4 regions of the Conexibacter sp. W3-3-2 genome follow, and region 3 is predicted to be linked to each of the others. Evidence: riboswitches for the same ligand, from Rfam matches in the RefSeq annotation. Region 3 holds a riboswitch; each other region holds the start of a gene.
The links. Region 3 has a riboswitch for cyclic di-AMP ahead of GKE82_RS19000 (M23 family metallopeptidase). Riboswitches for the same ligand answer to the same signal wherever they lie in the genome.
Positions count from the first base shown of each region.

Region 1: it holds a riboswitch for cyclic di-AMP, as region 3 does, so the genes downstream of both, GKE82_RS21130 (peptidoglycan-binding protein) here and GKE82_RS19000 (M23 family metallopeptidase) in region 3, are expected to answer to the same signal.
Region 2: it holds a riboswitch for cyclic di-AMP, as region 3 does, so the genes downstream of both, GKE82_RS30450 (peptidoglycan DD-metalloendopeptidase family protein) here and GKE82_RS19000 (M23 family metallopeptidase) in region 3, are expected to answer to the same signal.
Region 4: it holds a riboswitch for cyclic di-AMP, as region 3 does, so the genes downstream of both, GKE82_RS25170 (M23 family metallopeptidase) here and GKE82_RS19000 (M23 family metallopeptidase) in region 3, are expected to answer to the same signal.

Region 1 covers NZ_WLYW01000001.1:4,409,064-4,413,335, reverse strand. Annotated here, with positions in the region: gene arfB (alternative ribosome rescue aminoacyl-tRNA hydrolase ArfB) at 1-55, opposite strand, end outside; gene GKE82_RS21140 (TIGR00730 family Rossman fold protein) at 60-782, opposite strand; gene GKE82_RS21135 (DCC1-like thiol-disulfide oxidoreductase family protein) at 796-1,242, opposite strand; gene GKE82_RS21130 (peptidoglycan-binding protein) at 1,283-2,380, opposite strand; cyclic di-AMP (ydaO/yuaA leader) riboswitch at 2,388-2,537, opposite strand; gene GKE82_RS21125 (M20/M25/M40 family metallo-hydrolase) at 2,591-3,424, opposite strand; gene GKE82_RS29155 (hypothetical protein) at 3,421-3,765, opposite strand; gene GKE82_RS21120 (peroxiredoxin) at 3,788-4,261, shown strand.
Region 2 covers NZ_WLYW01000003.1:126,252-130,523, reverse strand. Annotated here, with positions in the region: gene GKE82_RS25480 (molybdopterin-dependent oxidoreductase) at 1-289, shown strand, start outside; gene GKE82_RS25475 (cytochrome b/b6 domain-containing protein) at 279-989, shown strand; gene GKE82_RS30450 (peptidoglycan DD-metalloendopeptidase family protein) at 1,345-2,418, opposite strand; cyclic di-AMP (ydaO/yuaA leader) riboswitch at 2,452-2,585, opposite strand; gene GKE82_RS25465 (hypothetical protein) at 2,704-3,042, shown strand; gene GKE82_RS25460 (FkbM family methyltransferase) at 3,115-3,816, shown strand; gene GKE82_RS25455 (DUF4396 domain-containing protein) at 3,822-4,220, opposite strand.
Region 3 covers NZ_WLYW01000001.1:3,965,662-3,969,933, reverse strand. Annotated here, with positions in the region: gene GKE82_RS19015 (fenitrothion hydrolase) at 1-139, opposite strand, end outside; gene GKE82_RS19010 (BlaI/MecI/CopY family transcriptional regulator) at 465-863, shown strand; gene GKE82_RS19005 (hypothetical protein) at 869-1,882, opposite strand; cyclic di-AMP (ydaO/yuaA leader) riboswitch at 1,914-2,054, shown strand; gene GKE82_RS19000 (M23 family metallopeptidase) at 2,057-3,157, shown strand; gene GKE82_RS18995 (cytochrome c oxidase assembly protein) at 3,189-4,007, shown strand; gene GKE82_RS18990 (vitamin K epoxide reductase family protein) at 4,015-4,272, opposite strand, start outside.
Region 4 covers NZ_WLYW01000003.1:76,436-80,707, forward strand. Annotated here, with positions in the region: gene GKE82_RS25155 (fenitrothion hydrolase) at 1-97, opposite strand, end outside; gene GKE82_RS25160 (BlaI/MecI/CopY family transcriptional regulator) at 150-542, shown strand; gene GKE82_RS25165 (hypothetical protein) at 556-1,569, opposite strand; cyclic di-AMP (ydaO/yuaA leader) riboswitch at 1,602-1,744, shown strand; gene GKE82_RS25170 (M23 family metallopeptidase) at 1,762-2,847, shown strand; gene GKE82_RS25175 (cytochrome c oxidase assembly protein) at 2,781-3,653, shown strand; gene GKE82_RS25180 (vitamin K epoxide reductase family protein) at 3,661-4,272, opposite strand, start outside.

The sequences.
Region 1 (4,272 bases), 440 kb from region 3:
CGATCTCCTGCGCGGGGATCGTCAGCGCGCCGCTGATGCGCAGGTCGTCCGGCACGGGCTCACTCCGGCAGCGCCCACTGCTGCGCGCAGCCGTGGACGACGGTCCGGACGATCTCCTCGACGTCGTCGGTGACGACGAACAGCGCGGGGTCGTCGGCGGAGATCAGCGCGTCGTCGACGAGCCGCCCGCGGATCCAGTCGACCAGCGGCGACCAGAAGTCGACGCCGACGAGGACCACGGGGAAGTTGTCGATCTTCTCGGTCTGGATGAGGACGAGCGCCTCGAACAGCTCGTCGAGCGTGCCGTACCCGCCGGGGAAGACCACGAACGCGCTGGAGTAGCGCACGAACATGACCTTCCGCGTGAAGAAGAAGTCGAACAGCAGCCCGATGTCCTGGTAGGGGTTCGGGGCCTGCTCGAACGGCAGGACGATGTTGAGGCCGACCGACGTGGCGCCGGCGTCCTGGGCGCCGCGGTTGGCCGCCTCCATGAGGCCGGGGCCGCCGCCGGTGATGATCGCGCAGCCGGCCTCCCCGAGCCGCCGGGCGGTCTCGCGGGCCAGCGCGTACTCGGGCGCGTCCTGCGGCACGCGCGCCGACCCGAAGATCGAGATCGCGCGCCCGAGGTCGGCGAGGGTGCGGAAGCCGGTCTCCAGCTCCTCCGTGGCGCGCGCGGTCCGCTGCCCGTCGTCGAGGTCGGCGCGGACCGTCGGCAGCTGCGCGCCGAGCAGCTCCTCGTCGGGGCTGCGGGGCGCGCGGGCGGGGACGTCGGGGAGGCTCATGCGACCGCGGAGGCTATCCGTCGCGGCGCGGCCCGTCGCCGGCGGCGGCGAGCAGCGCGTCCGCCTCGGCGCGCCGCCGCTGGCTGACGAGCCGGCCGATCGCGACGCGGTTCGTCGCGACCTGCCCGTAGAGGAGCCGGCGCACCGGGCCGGGGAGCGCGCGGGCGCCGAGCCCCGCTGCGCGCCCCGTGCGGCCGCGCAGCAGCGGCGCCACCATCGGCGCCACGTCGCCGCCGCTGCGCAGGGCCTGTGGCGGGTCGCCGGCGCGGTGGGCGTGCGCAGCACGGAGGCGGTCCTGCGGGGGCACACCCGCCGCCTCGAGCAGCGCCTGGCCCTCTGGCGACTGGATCGTGCGCGGCACGATCGAGCCGGCCGGCACGTGGCGCAGGATCCACGCCACCGACCAGCGGCAGAAGCCGCAGTCGGCGTCGTACAGGACCGTCAGGGCGCGATCGCTCACGCCCCGGAGCGTAGATGACCGCCGCAGCGGGCCCTCGGGCCTAGAGACCCTCGGGGTGGCGGACCTCGTAGCCCTTCGTCGGGCGGCTGGAGGTGTGCCAGCGCGAGCCGCCGTCGTCCTTCATGCCGCTCGTGTCGAAGCGGATGCCCGCGACGACCGCGTACATGTGGCCGCCGTTGGCGTAGATCGTGATCCACTGGCCGGGGCCGTCCTCGCCCCAGGTCTCGTAGCCGCCGGACGGCATCGAGGACTTCACGAGGCCCGCCTTGTAGAGCGCGTAGCTCACGGAGCCGGAGCAGTCGTAGCCCTTGTCCTCCCACTTGCCGTGACCGCCACCGTAGATGTACGGCTTGTGCGAGATGGCGTTGCCGGCGGCGATGAAGTCCTTGACCGCCTGCGGGGCGTTCGCGGGGGCGATCGCCTTGCCGTCCGGTCCGACCTTCGCGCGGTCGCCGGGGGCGAGCTCGAGCGGCTGCGCGCCGACGGCGGCGTTCGGGCCGGCGTCGAGCTGGCCGCGCAGGACGGCGATGTCGTTCGCGTCGACGATTCCGTCGATCGTCAGGCCGTTGCCGCGCTCGAAGGTCCGGACGGCCTTGTAGGTGCCGGTGCCGAACTCGCCGTCGATCGTCGTGCGGGTGCCGGTGCGGGTGAGGAAGTCCTGGAGCATCTTCACGTCACGGCCGCTCATGCCCCGCTTGACGGGGATGCGCTCGCCGAGCCGGTCGGTGCTCGCGTTGCCCTGCGAGTCGAAGCCGCCGGAGGCGAGGTTCGCGCCGCCGCCGGTGGTCGCCTTGCGCAGCGCGGTGACCGTCTTGCGGCCGACGGTGCCGCTGGCCTCCAGGCCGGCGGCCCGCTGGAACTTCTGCACCGCGGACTTCGTGCCCGAGCCGAAGACCCCGTCGGTCGACGTCTTGATGCCGATCTGCACCAACAGCTTCTGGAGCTGCTTGACGTCCGCGCCCTTGGCGCCGACGCGCAGGGCGCGGTCCCCGAGCTTGGAGGACGCGGCCGACGCGGTCGCGGCCTGCGCGACCGGGACGACGAGGGCGGTGCCCGCCCCCACGCCCACGCAGGACGCGACGACGGTGACGGCGATCTGACGGAGACTTCCGGTACGGCGGCGGTACGGCTTCGGCACGGCAGGTAACCCTTTGCTCTCGACGCCTACGGGGTTAGCTGTCGGGCTCGCGCTGAGTGCTGCGCTACCCGGGTGGTTCCCGGGATTCGCCCCCGACCGATCGCTCGGTCCGTTGGGTCCCCCGTCCCGCTCCACTGGCGTGGGGCGAGCTCGGCTGGTTGCTGTTCGGCTGGGCGGGAAGGCTACAGAATCCCGCGGCGGGGGGTTACGTCAACCGACTCCGGGACCCGGAGCATCGGGCTGCTGCTGGCGCAGCACCGCGTCGGCGACGGCCAGGGCGACCTCCGCGCGCGACCGCAGCGAGTCCTCCAGCACGTGCTCGTCCGGCGCGTGCGCGCCGCCCCCGAGCGGCCCGAGACCGTCGATCGTCAGCGGGATCACGGTCGCGAGGTGGCTCGCGTCGCTCGCGCCACCGCGGGACGCGGGCACGATCGGGCGACCCAGTGCCGCGCCCGCGCGCGCGAGGACCGGCGCGGCGGGCTCGCGGGCGTCCATGCCGGGCCAGGCGCGCAGGTTGCGCACGGCGAGGGTGGCGCCGCCGACCTCGCGCGGGATCGCCGCCATCACCGGGTCGAACGCGTCGAGCCGGTCGGCGCGGACGTCGCAGAGCAGCTGCCCGCCGGCGGGGACGACGTTGAGGGCCTCGCCGCTGTGCAGCACGGTCGGCACGGCGGTCAGGCGGTCGGAGCCGGCCGGGTCGTGGTGCGCGGCGACGACGCGGGCGGCCTCGGCGAGCGCCAGGAGGGCGTTGCGGCCGTCGTCCGGACGGGCGCCGCTGTGGGCGGCGACGCCGGTGGCGGTGATCTCGAGGGTCCCGGCGGCCTTCCGCCGCACGACGACCGCGTCGCGGCCGTCGGCGTCGAGCTCGCCCGCCTCGAAGCACAGGCAGGCGTCCCAGCCCGCGAAGCGCGCGGCGTGGGCGAACGGCGCGGTGCGCCACTCCTCGTCGGTCACGAGCAGCAGCGCGACCTCGGCGAGCTCGTCGCGGCGGTCGTGCGCAAGTGCGCGCAGGACGCCGAGCGCGAGGACGTCGCCGCCCTTCATGTCGATCGCCCCCGAGCCGCGGAGCGCCCCTGGACGTCGGGGTCGGGGTGCAGCGGCTGGTGGAGCTCGTGCGAGATCACCGTGTCGACGTGCCCGACGAGCACGATCCGGCGGGATCCGGTGCCGGGCACGCGGATCAGGAGGTCGTCGGCGTTGCCGGCGGTCGAGCACGTCAGGCGCTCGACGAGCGCGTCGGCGGGCAGGTCGGCGGTGAGGGCCGCGACGCACCGCTCCGCGCCGGCACGGTCGCCGGAGGGCGAGCTGATGCCCACCAGCGCCTCGAGTTCGTGGACGGCCGTGGCGGCGATCCGGGCGGCGTGCGAGCGGGTCCAGTCGGGCATGCGAGGGGCGTACAGTAGATCCATGGGCCATCTCTCCGTCGGTGACGCCGCCCCGGACTTCACGCTCCCCGGCACGGACGGCGCCTTCACCCTCTCCGAGCACCGCGGCCGGCGGGTCGTGCTGCTCTTCTACCCCGGCGACGACACGAGCGTCTGCACGAAGCAGTTCTGCGACTACCGCGACCACGCGGAGGACCTCGCGGCGCTGCCGGCGGTCGTCGTCGGGATCAGCGGCGCCGACAAGGCGTCCAAGGACGCGTTCCACCGCAAGTACGACCTCAACGTCCCCCTGCTGGCGGACGAGGACGGCGCGGTCGCCGCCGCCTACGACATGGACTCGAAGGTCATGGGCGTCAAGCGCGGCACGGTGATCGTCGACGAGACCGGCACGGTCGCGTACGTGCACAGCTTCCGCTTCGCCCTGAAGTACAAGACGGTCGACGACCTGCGCGAGATCCTCGAGCAGCTCCCGGCCCCCGGGATTCCGTCAACCTGAGCGCCGGCCAC
Region 2 (4,272 bases), on a different contig from region 3:
CGCGGGCGCCCGTGCCGTCCGGTTCGTTTCCGCCGAGCGCCCCTACGTGGACTCACTGACCCTCGCTCAAGCCCGCCTCGACGACGTCCTGCTGGCCTACCGCATGGACGGACGAGCACTCTCCCGCGCGCACGGAGCCCCGCTCAGACTCGTCGTGCCGAAGATGTACGGCTACAAGAGCGTCAAATGGGTCGAGCGCCTGGAGGTGACCGGCGACCGGTCGCCGGGATACTGGGAGCAGCGGGGGTACGACGCCGACGCGTGGATCGACCCCGACGATGCGGTCTGAGCTCGTCCCGCGGTTCAGCGCCACCGCGCGCGCCCTGCATTGGATCCACGCAACGGGGTTCCTGGCGATGACCTCTACCGGCCTTGCCCTGTACGTCCCGGCCTGGAGTGGACTCGCCGGCGGCCGGACAGCGCTGAAAGCCGTCCACCTCGCGGCCGCCGCACTCTGGTTTGCCGGCATCGCGGCGACCGTGGCCGTTGCCGACCGCAGGGCCCTTCGGTCAGCCCTTCACGACCTCGAGCACTTCGACGTCGACGATCGCCGCTGGTTCAGAAACCGCCGGGTCCCCCAAGGACGCTTCAACGCCGGCCAGAAGCTGCATACCGCGCTGCAGGCCGGGCTTGCCTGCCTGCTCGGCCTCTCCGGAGCCCTGCTGTGGCTCGGCGAGCGCAACCACGCCTTGCGCACCGATGGCGCGCTCACCCTGCACGATGCCGCGGGCACCGTGGGACTCGTCCTGCTCAGCGGCCACCTGTGGTTCGCCGTCATTCAGCCGTCCACCCGTCCAGCGCTGCGCGGGATCGTGACCGGCCGGGTCTCACGGGACTGGGCACGCCACCACCACCCGAAATGGGACCCGCGCCACGAGACCCGACCGCCGACCGCTCCCGGGCAACGCCTCGTCGCGCTCGCAAGCCTCGCGCTCGGAGCCGGCGTCGCGCTCCTCTTCCTCCGTGAGGGCGACCTTCTTCCGCTCTGAGCCATCACGAGGCCCTGAGCCTGGAGCCGCACCGGGGCCGTCCACCCTCGCGCCCGGCGGTTCGACGACGCCGCGGCCCTTGCTGCCGCGCGACCCGGGCTACCCGTCGTCTGGACCCGCGGCCGATGACCCGAGGGCGACCCGTCGGTACAGCACCGCGCCCGTGAGCGTCTTTCCCGCGGATTGCGCCCACCCATGACGGCGTCCAACGCTCAGGGCCTCAAGCACTTCACGTTGCTGGCACCCCAGCATCCCGGCGAGGTCCCGTGCTGTCACGGACCGTCCATCGAGCCGCTCCAGCGCGAGGCGGAGAGCGGCGATCAAGTCACTCATCGCCACCCCGTTATACCGGAATTCAGCTAAAAGAGTCCCAGCGACGAAGCTCGGGCAACGGGTCGACGCCCTCGCCGCCCGTGTACCACCCAGGAGCCGTCCAGAGCTCGAAGTGCAGATGGCATCCGGACGCGCGGCCCGTCTCGCCGACGTACCCGACCCGCTGACCGGCCAGCACCTTCTGGCCCTTCTTCACCAGCGCGGCATCGCGCATGTGCATGTACACGTAGGACTGGCCGGCCGCGTCCTGGAGAACCACGTAGTTCCCGGCGCGGTCCTGCGTCGCCGCGAACTGCACCGTCCCGGGCCGAACAGCGACCAGCGGCGTTCCGCACGCAGCGAACATGTCCTGGCCGCCATGTCCCCGGGCACCGCCGAAGTTGTTCGTGTCGCTCTGACCGAGGTCGTGCTTGCCACGGATGGGGAACATCGCGTCGTGCACCAGCAGCGACTGCGCGCTGGCCTGCGAGGCGGTCGGCTGGCCGGTCAGCCGCAACTCGTAGCGGCCATCGGCCACGACGCTGCCGTTGGCCGTGCCATCCCAGCGAATCTCGCCGCTCCCTGCCGGCACCGGCCATGAACGGACCGCCACGCCGTCGCTCAGACGCACCGCCTCGACCGTGCCGGCGCCCGACGCCGAGTACCGCAGCACGGCCCGCTTACGCGACCCGGCGATCAGCGCCTCCCCGGGCTTGAGATCGGCCGCGGCACCAGTCACGTCCGCCTGAGGAGCCGCGCCCGTCAAGATCCGCAGCTTCCGGGTGCGACTCGATCCGCCCGCGGGGCTCTGCAGCCGCAGGACGCCCGACCGAGCGCCGCGCGGCACCGTCACCACGAGTTGCTCGGCGGACCTGGTGACCGGCACCGCCGACCGGTCGTCGCGCGAGCCCTTCCCGCCGAGGAAGGCGACACGCTCGACCCCATCGAGACCTTCGCCGGCGATCGTCAGGGTCTGCCCGACCCGGCAGGCCCACGACTCGCCCGATGCGCAGGTCGCGACCGACGCCACCGCACGGTCCGGAATCGCCGCGCCTCCGGTCGAGGTCTGCGCGCCGGCAGGGGCTGCAGACACAGCGGTGGTCATCAAGGCGAGCACGGTCAGGCTCGTGATCCGTCGGGGGTGCACCAAAGGCTCTCTTTCGTCGGCCTACGGGGTTAGCTGACGGGCTCGCGCAGAAAGAGTCGCGCTACGACATACGGTCGATTCGCCCCGTGAGTGGGTCCCCCGCTCCTCGACACGCGAGGACTCGGCGCTCCTATGACGTGTAGGAGATTACTCCACGGGACGGCGTTATGTCGATCCAGTCAGCGCGCACCAGCTCACGGGGTGCCGCGGCACCGGTATTGCACCGAGATCTGAGGCCTGCAGTACGTTGCGCGCGTGGGACCGGTCAGGACACGACGCCTGCTGTGGCGCCGCAGCGTGCGCTGGGCGTTGCTCGGTGTGCTCGCCGTCATCGCGGCATCGGTCGTGATCCATCACCCGGCTCCGGTCGCCGACCACGGCGACGGTCACCACCACGCGATCAGCGAGCTGTTGCTGTGCGTGGCGCTGGCCGGAGCCGCGCTGCTCAGCGCGACCGCAGCAGCACTCACGAGCATGGGGGGGACGTTCAGGCCGTCGTCGGTCTCCGTCCCTCGCGGCCTTCCTGCACCGGCGGTCCCGGCGCCCCGCGCGCGGGCCGGGCCCCCCGGCCGCCACTCGATCCTGCGGATGTGACGAGGGCGCGCGCCCCATCCTCTCGGGTGGGCGGCGACGACCCCTTTCCATCTTCCACAGGAGAACACCAGCATGGCCAGCCCGCTTCACCGCGCCCTCGACAAGGTGCGACTGCCGTACCGCTCGCGCCGGTTTCGCGCCGCGCTCGACATCCAGCCCCGTGCCGACCTCGTCGGGATCGCCGACCCCACCTACGGCGGCTACGTCGTCCCGGCCTCGCTGCTGCGGGAGGACAGCGTCGTGTTCCTCTGTGGCACCGGGACCGACATCACCTTCGACCTCGAGCTCATCTCACGCTTCGGCTGCCGCGTACTGGCGATGGACCCGGTCCCCGCCGCCGCGGAGTACGTCGCGCAGGCGGCCGCCGACGAGCCCCGTCACGAGTTCCTGCCCTACGCGCTGTGGAACGAGGACACCGAGCTCACCTTCCACGCTCCGCGCGTGGAGGGCTACATCTCCCATTCGGCCACCGACATGCACGGCACGGAGGTCGCGTTCACCGCGACCGCCCGCCGGCTGGCCACCCTTGCCGCCGAACGCGGAGTCGGACACGTCGACCTGCTGAAGATCTCCGCCGAAGGCAGCGAATACACCATCCTGGACGACGTGCTCGCCTCCGGGATCCCCGTCACGATCATCGCCGTCGAGTTCGCGACCCCGGTCAAGCCGGCCGTCCCGCTGGCCCACGTCGAGAAGCTCACCTCGGCCGGGTACCAGCTCGTCGCCGCCCACACCGCCGACTACAACTGGAAGCTCACCTTTGTTCGGACCTGAACAGGTCAGTGCGCGTGATGGGCGTGCACCAGGGCGTGCCCCTTGCCGCGGGCGATCAACCACCGGTTCGCGGCGAACGCGAAGGGAAACGCGATCGCGAACCCGCCGAGCATCGGGCCCCAGAAGAGCAGCTCGTCAAGATAGGCGTCCATCGCTCCCGGGTATAGGGCCATGAACCCGTTGTCGATGGCCTCCATGATCGAGATCGACACCGTGTCGGTCGCCAGGGCGATCGGCACGATCGCGCCGATCGTCATCCCTGCGCGGTAGAGCGGTAGGGACGTGAGAAGGTAGCCGAAGACGAACGCCAGACCGACCGCCAGGGCGATCGACGCGAGGTCGCCCCAACCCAGCGCGGTCGAGATGACGAGTCCGAGGATCTCGCCGATCAGGCATCCGGTCATGCAGTGCAGCGTCGCCGTGACGCTGAGGCGGTTGAGGCTCTGGGCTCCGTGA
Region 3 (4,272 bases):
CGATGCTGAGCGGCACGAACCCGAGCCACATGGTGATGTAGACGAGGGTCGGGCCGATGTTGGCGGTCGGGGTGTCTGTCCCCGCGAATCCCGCCCAGATCACCACCCCCAGGGTCAGGACTCCCACGACCCCGCCCACGGCCTCGATCGCGCGGGACGTCAGCGCGGCGCCGACCCGCGTCGGCAGCCAGCGCGGGTCGCCACGACCCTCCAAGCGGGGCGTCCGCCACGCGATCGCCAGCAGGACGAAGGTCACGAGGACCACCGTCGCGGCCCCGAAGCCGAACAGCCATTCGGGAATCGGAAGGTCGGCCCGGATGACGAGCCCGTGGGCGGCCGCCGAGGTCGGCAGCAGGAGCAACATGGCGGCCGCCAGGAGCGCGGGAGCACGCAGACGCGCGGGGACGAGCACCCGGCAATACTACGCCCTGTAGTGCTTTGGAGTGGCGCAGTAGACTCCGTCCGTGCCCCAGAAGCGACTCCCGGAACTGCACGAGCTCGAGCGTGAGGTGATGCTCGAGATCTGGTCGCGTCGCGAGTCGACGGTCCGTGAGGTCCTCGACGGGCTCAACGCCCGCGCCGACAAGACGCGCGCGTACACGACGGTGATGACCGTCATGAGCCGGCTCGCGGAGAAGGAGCTGCTCGTGCGCCGCCGCTCGGGCAAGACCGACCACTACTCGGCCGCGATGACACGGGCGGACTACGAGGAGCGCCGCGCCGCCGGTGAGGTGGCCAACCTCGTGGACGAGTACGGCGACACCGTCCTGGTCCACTTCGCCCGCTCGATCCAGCAGCTCGACCCCGAGCGTCGCAAGGAGCTGCGGCGGCTCGCGGGCAAGAAGCCGGCCGGCGGCGCGTAGGTCCGCTACTGGTCGAGGGCCTTGCGGATCGCGCCCTCGAAGGAGCGGAACCCGAAGGAGCCCTCGAGTCGTTCGGCGACGCGCCCCTGGGCGTCGATGGTGAACAGCCACGGCTCCGACGGCAGGTTGAAGGCCTTCAGCGGCGCGCGCAGGCCCTTGTCGAACGAGTTCTCCACGTAGACCTCCTGGTGGATGAAGCTGACGCGGTCCCCGTACTCGGACTCGAGCTGAGCTGCGATGTCGACGACGGGTCCGCACACCCGTGACTCGCAGAGCTGCGGTGTCGCGAAGACCAGTGCGACCGGCTTCTTGCCCAGGACGTCCGCAAGGCTGTCCTCGTGGAGGTCGTCGGGCGGCAGTCGCGTGTCGATGGACTCGAGGTCGCCGCCGGCGGATTCGACGGTGTCGGTGGGCGTCCGCGGTGCCGGCTCGCCGACGTCGGGCACCGCGTCGGCCTTGCCGTCGACCACCTTGATCTGTGTGCCGGACCCGATGAGCTTGCCGTTGATGTCGCTGGCGACCAGCACGTTGTAGGTGCCTGGGCCGTCGACCGTCACGCGCGCATCGTAGATCGCCGCGAACGGGTCCTTCTCGCTGGCCGCCTGCCGGGAGCGGAACGGCGGATCGGTGACCAGGAGGTCCGCCGGCGCGGCGAACGGCCCGAGGACGCGTGCCTTCCTGCCCTTCGCCAGGTAGACCACGGACGGCGCGTAGACGAATCCGGTCTTCTCGTCGATCAGGCCGAACGCCAGACGGGTGCGAGTCGACGGGTGGATGCTGGTTCCCAGTGCGACTTGAGGGCCGGCTCCGTCGAGCGACCGGCTGAGCTCGTCGAGCGTCTTCTGCCCCGGCTTCGGGAACCGGGCGAGGTCGACCGCCGTCGCCTCGGTGAGCTTTGTGCGCAGCGCCGAGGACGACGGCCCACGGGGTTCCGCTGAGCTGCCGTCCGACGCCGAATCACCTCCACAGCCGACGAGGAGTGCGGCGCAGACGCCGAGAATCGCGAGGTATCGAGTCATCGTCTACGACGGATCGTAGTACGCTTGTGGCGTCATAGCAGCGCCGAGTCGTCGTGGCACCGGTCACGGCGAGCGGGGGACCCACTCCTGGGGCGAATCGACCTCGTGTCGTAGCGCGACTTTTCCGCGCGAGTCCGTCAGCTAACCCCGTAGGCAGACGAAAAGAGATTCGCGTTGACCTACACCAGGCTGTTCCTCGTCGTACTCGCGCCCACCGTGGCGCTCCTGGCGCCCGCCGGCGCCACCGGCGCTCCCAACGCGGGCGGCGCGACGATCCCCGACCCGGCCCGCGCAACCGCAGCGACATGCGCGTCGGGCGAGAGCTGGGCCTGTCGGCACGGCCAGTCGCTCACCGTGGCCGGCACCGGCCTGGACGGAGTGACCCGCGTGGTGTTCCTCGGCGGCAAGAACTCAAAAGACGACCGGACCGCCACGCCGACGTCCGCATCGCCGACCGCCCTGGCCTTGACCGTGCCGCGCGGCGCGCGCAGCGGTCCGCTGCGCCTCGTGAGCCCAGCCGGCGGGTCCGGCCGGACCGCGCGCCTGCGCATCCTCACCACGCCCGTCCCCCAGGCCGACGTCACCGGCGGCACGACCGATCTCGCACCTGGTGAGGCCCTGATCGCCGGCTCGCGCAAGCGGATGCTGCTGCAGTACACCGCTTCCGTCGCGGGCACCGTCGAGGCGGCCCGCGTCGACAACGGTGCCGTCATGCGGTCCTGGCCCGTAGCCGCGGGCCCCGGCGAGCAGCGGTGGGACGGCACGGTCGACGGCGCCGTTGTCCCCGAAGGGCGATACGTCCTGCGCCTCGCCGGACAGCCGACGGCGTCCCAGGCGAGCTCCGCCGCCGTGCAGGTCCACGACGCGATCTTCCCGATCCGCGGCAAGCACGACCTCGGCCAGTCGGCGACCAACGACTTCGGCGGTGGACGGGGCCATGGCGGGCAGGACATGTTCGCGCGCTGCGGCACCCCACTGGTGGCGGCCCGCCCGGGTACCGTGCAGTTCGAGGCCGTGCAGTCCCGGGCCGGCAACTACGTCGTCCTGCAGGACAAGACCGGCCGCTCCTACACCTATATGCACATGCGCGACCGCGCGCTCGTGAAGAAGGGCGCACGCGTCCGGGCCGGCCAGCGGATCGGGTACGTGGGCCAGACCGGACGCGCCTCCGGGTGCCACCTGCACTTCGAGCTGTGGACCGCCCCGGGCTGGTACACCGGCGGCGAGGGCATCGATCCGCTGCCGGAGCTGCGCCGGTGGGACAGCTTCAGCTGAGCGCCGACGAGGACACCTCGGCCCGGCAGCGATGACACCGGACACCTCGTGGACGTTCGCTCCCGGCCCGGCGCTGCTCGTCGCACTGCTGCTTGGGGGCTACGTGTGGCGCTGGCGAGCGGTCAGACGGACGCCGTCGGGTGCACGCGACGCGCCGATCTGGCGGCTGCTCGTGTTCCTCGGCGGCATCGTCAGCCTCAGCACTGCCCTGTTCTCCCCGCTCGACGCGCTGGGCGAGCAGCTCTTCGCGATGCACATGGTGCAGCACGTGCTGCTGCTCGACGTCGTCCCGATCCTGCTGATCCTCGGGTTGACCAAGGTCCTCCTGCGCCCCGTCACGCGCCTGCTCCAGCCGCTGGAACGGCAGGCGGGCTGGTGGGCCGGTCCGGTCTTCGCGATCCTGCTCTACGTCGGCGTCATGTGGGTGTGGCACATCCCGGCGCTCTACGACTCGGCGGTCGAATCGTCAGCGATCCACATCCTGGAACACGTCTCGTTCACCTTCGGAGGCGCGCTCTACTGGTGGCATCTGCTCTCCCCGATCCGAGCCCGCCACGGACTCGCCGGCCTCGGACCGGTCGTCTGCATGGTCGTCACGAAGGTGCTCGTCGGAATCCTCGGGATCTTCCTGACGTTCGCCCCTCGCCCCCTGTACGACGTCTACGCGAACGGGCCCCGCTACTGGGGGTTGAGTGCCCTGGACGACCAGGCCCTGGCCGGAGCCATCATGGCGATCGAGCAGTCGGTGGTCATGGGGATCGCGCTCGCCTTCCTCTTCATCCGCGCGCTCGGGGAGGCCGACCGGGCCGATGAGCGCGCGGAACGTCACGCACTCGACGGCCAGTCGTGAGACTCGCTCAGATCTTGTCCATCCAGTAGTCCCAGAACCCCTGCGCCAGGACGGCGCCGACCACCAGCAGCCAGACCGTGAGCACCACGCCGTGGAGACTCACGAGCCGCGCGACCGGCCCTTCCAAGCGTGCCGGGACCGGGAGCCGCCCGGAGCTGACGTTCGCGAGCGTCACGTACACGAACATCGAGATCGTCATGACCCAGACGACCATGCAGTACGGACAGAGCGCCTCGATGCGATACACGCTCTGGAAGATCAGCCA
Region 4 (4,272 bases), on a different contig from region 3:
GGATCACGAGACCGTGGGCCGCCGACGAGGCGGGCAGCAGGAGGAGCAGCACGACCGCGAGCAAGGCGGGGACGCGCAGACGAGAGCGGACGAGCACCCGTCAATACTACGCAGCGTAGTGTTTCCTGGCGGCGCGGTAGACTCCGCGCGTGTCCCAGGAGCGACTCCCCGAACTGCACGAGCTCGAGCGCGAGGTCATGGCCGAGATCTGGTCCCGCGGGGAGTCCACCGTGCGCGACGTCCTCGACGGGCTGAACGCCCGCGCGGAGAAGACCCGCGCCTACACGACCGTGATGACCGTCATGAGCCGACTCGCGGAGAAGGAACTGCTCGTCCGTCGTCGTTCGGGCAAGACCGACCACTACTCGGCCGCCATGTCGCAGGACGACTACGAGGAGCGCCGCGCCGCGGGCGAGGTCGCCGATCTCGTGGACGCCTACGGCGACACGGTCCTGGTGCATTTCGCGCGCTCGATCCAGCAGCTGGACCCCGAGCGGCGCAAGGAGCTGCGCCGGCTCGCAGGCAAGAAGCCCAGCGCCTGACGGCGCAGCCGGCTCAGGCCTCCAGCGCCTTCTTGATCGCGGTTTCGAAGCCCCGAAAGCCGAACGACCCCTCGAGCCGCTCGGCGACGCGTCCACGTGCGTCGATCGTGAAGAGCCACGGCTCCGACGGCAGGTTGAAGGCCTTGAGCGGCTCGCGCAGCCCCTTGTCGAACGAGTTCTCCACGTAGACCTCCTGGTGGATGAACGTCATGCGATCGCCATAGGTGGACTTGAGCTGCGCGGCGATGTCGACGACCGGGCCGCAGACGCGTGACTCGCACAGCTGCGGGGTCGAGAAGACGAGTGCCACTGGCTTCTTGCCGAGCACGTCGTCGAGGCTCTCCTCGTGCTGGTCGTCCGGCGGGAGCCGCGTGTCGATCGCCGCAAGGTCGCCCCCGGCGGAAGCGACGGTGTCGGTCTTCACGCTCGGCGCGCGCTCCCCGACGTCGGGCACGGCATCGGCCTTCGCGTCGACGACCTTGATCTGGGTGCCGGAGCCGATGAGCTTCCCGTTGATGTCGCTCGCCACGAGGACGTTGTAGGTCCCCGGTCCGTCGACCGTGACCCGCGAGTCGTAGATCGCGGAGAACGGGTCCTTCTCGCTGGCCGTTTGCCGTGAGCGGAACGGTGGGTCCGTCACCAGCAGGTCTGCCGGCGCCGGGAATGGTCCGAGCACCCGGGCGCTCTCGCCCTTGGCGAGGTAGACGACCGACGGGGCGTAGACGAACCCGGTCTGCTCGTCGATGAGCCCGAACGCCAGTCGCGTCCGGGCGTCGGGGAAGACGCTCGTCCCGAGCGCGACCTGCGGCCCGGTCCCGTCGAGGGACTGGCTCAACTCGTTGAGCGTCTTTCCGGCCGGCTTGGGGAAGCGGGCGAGATCGACCGACGTCGCCTCGGCCAGCTTCGCACGCAGGGCCGCGGACGACGGTCCGCGGGGCTCGACGGACGCGCCGTCGGAGGACGAATCTCCGCCGCAGCCGGCGAGGGTCGCGGCACTGAGTCCGAGGATGAGGAGGTGTCGGCGCATTGTCTACGACGCATCGTAGTATGATGCGCGCCGTCATAGCAGCGCCGAATCGTCGAGACCCCGGGGTCGAGGCGAGCGGGGGACCCACTCCGGGGGCGAATCGACCCAGTGTCGTAGCGCGACTTTTCCGCGCGAGTCCGTCAGCTAACCCCGTAGGCAGACGAAAAGAGATTCGCGTTGACCTACCGCCGGTTGTCCCTCGCCGTCCTGGCCCCCACCGTGTTGCTCCTCGTGCCTTCGGGCGCGCTCGGCGCCTCGAGCACCGGAGGTGCGTCGATCCCGGACCCGGCCGCCGCGAGCGCGGCGTCCTGCGCGTCGGGCGAGAGCTGGGCCTGCCGGCGCGGCCAGACGCTCACGATCGCCGGTACCGGCATGGACGGCGTGACCCGCGTCATCTTCCAGGGCGGCAAGGGCACCAAGGACGACCGTGCCACCGCACCGTCATCCGCCGAGGCGACGTCGCTGAAGGTGACCGTTCCACGCGACGCCCGCAGCGGCGCGCTGCGACTGGTCAGCCCGGCCGGCGGCTCGAGCCGTACGCAGCGGCTGCGCATCCTCACCTCGCCGGTCCCCCAGGCGGACGTCACCGGCGCCACGACCGACCTCGCGCCCGGCCAGGCGCTCATCGCCGGGTCGCGCAAGCGCATGCTGCTGCAGTACACGGCGACCGTTGCGGGAACCGTCGAGGCCGTCCGGGTGGACTCCGGCCAGGTCGTCCGGTCCTGGCCGGTGGACGCTGGCCAGGGTGAGGTTCGCTGGGACGGGACGGTCGGTGGGTCGGTGGTGACGGCGGGCCGCTACGTGCTGCGCCTGGCCGGGCAGCCGACGGCGTCGCAGGCCAGTTCCGGGGCCGTCCAGGTCCTTGACGCGATCTTCCCGATCCGCGGCAAGCACGACCTCGGGCAGTCGGCCACCAACGACTTCGGCGGGGGCCGCGGCCACGGCGGGCAGGACATGTTCGCCCGTTGCGGCGTGCCGCTCGTGGCCGCACGTCCCGGGACCGTGCAGTTCGAGGCCGTCCAGTCCCGTGCCGGGAACTACGTCGTGCTACAGGATAAGACCGGCGCCTCGTACACCTACATGCACATGCGCGATCGCGCGCTCGTGAAGAAGGGCGACCGGGTCCGCGCCGGCCAGCGCATCGGCTACGTCGGAGACTCGGGCCGTGCCTCCGGCTGCCACCTGCACTTCGAGCTGTGGACCGCCCCAGGGTGGTACGAGGGCGGCGAGGGCATCGACCCGCTGCCGGAGCTGCGCCGCTGGGACAGCTTCAGCTGACCGCACCGGACGCCTCGTGGTCGGCGACGCCCGGCCCGCTGCTGCTGGTCCTCCTGCTGCTCGGCGGCTACCTGTGGCGCTGGCGCGCGGTCCGTCGCACACCGTCCGGGCCACGCGACGCGCCCACCTGGCGGCTGCTCGTCTTCCTGACCGGGATTGCCGCGCTCAGCGCCGCGCTCTTCTCCCCGCTGGATCCGCTGGGCGAGCAGCTTTTCGCCATGCACATGGTGCAGCACGTGCTGCTGCTCGACATCGTCCCGATCCTGCTGACCCTCGGGTTGACCAAGGTGCTGCTGCGTCCGGTGACGCGGCTGCTGCAACCCCTCGAGCGTCAGGCGGGCTGGTGGGCGGGCCCGTCCTTCGCGATCGTGCTCTACGTCGGCGTCATGTGGATTTGGCACATCCCGGCGCTCTACGACGCCGCCGTCGAGTCGTCGACCATCCACATCCTCGAACACCTGTCGTTCACCTTCGGCGGCATCCTGTACTGGTGGCACCTGCTGTCCCCCATCCGCTCACGCCACGCGCTCGGCGGGCTCGGGCCGGTCGTCTACATGGTGGTGACGAAGGTCCTGGTCGGGATCCTCGGGATTTTCCTGACCTTCGCGCCGCGACCGCTCTACGACGTGTACGCCGACGGCCCGCGCTACTGGGGGCTCAGTGCGCTGGACGACCAGACCCTGGCCGGCGCCATCATGGCGATCGAGCAGTCCGTGGTCATGGGGATCGCCCTCGCCTTCCTCATCATCCGCGCGCTGGGCGAGGCGGACCGGGCCGACGAGCGCGCCGAACGCCACGGCCCATGAACAACCCCTAGAGCTTGTCCATCCAGTAGTCCCAGAACCCCTGCGCGACGACCGCCGCCACGAGCAGCAACCAGACGGTGAGCACCACGCCGTGCAGGCCCGTGAGGCGCGCCACCGGTCCCTCCAGACGCGCCGGGATCGGAAGCCGTCCCGACGTGACGTTCGCGAGGGTGAGGTAGACGAAGATCGAGATCGTCATCACCCAGACCACCATGCAATAGGGGCACAGCGCCTCGATGCGGTAGACGCTCTGGAACATCAGCCAGTGGACGAAGACCACCGCGAACGTCGCACCGGCTTGCGCGGTCAGCCAGACCGCGCGGGTCAGCCGGCCGCCCGTGACCAGCACGAGCCCGAACGCGACGAGGACGCCGAAGCCGGCAATCCCGATCAGCGGGTTGGGAAACCCGAACGCCTCCGCCTGGTCGGAGCTCAGCACCGACCCGCAGGCCAGCACCGCGTCGATCGTGCACGCCGGCACGTGCGTCGGGTCCTCGAGGACCCGGACCTTCTCGACCATGAGGACGATCGCCGCGACGAGCGCGATCGCCCCCGGGACGAGGAGGACCCAGCCGACGATCCGGTCGAGGAACGCCGGGGCGTTGCGGGCCGGCTGCGT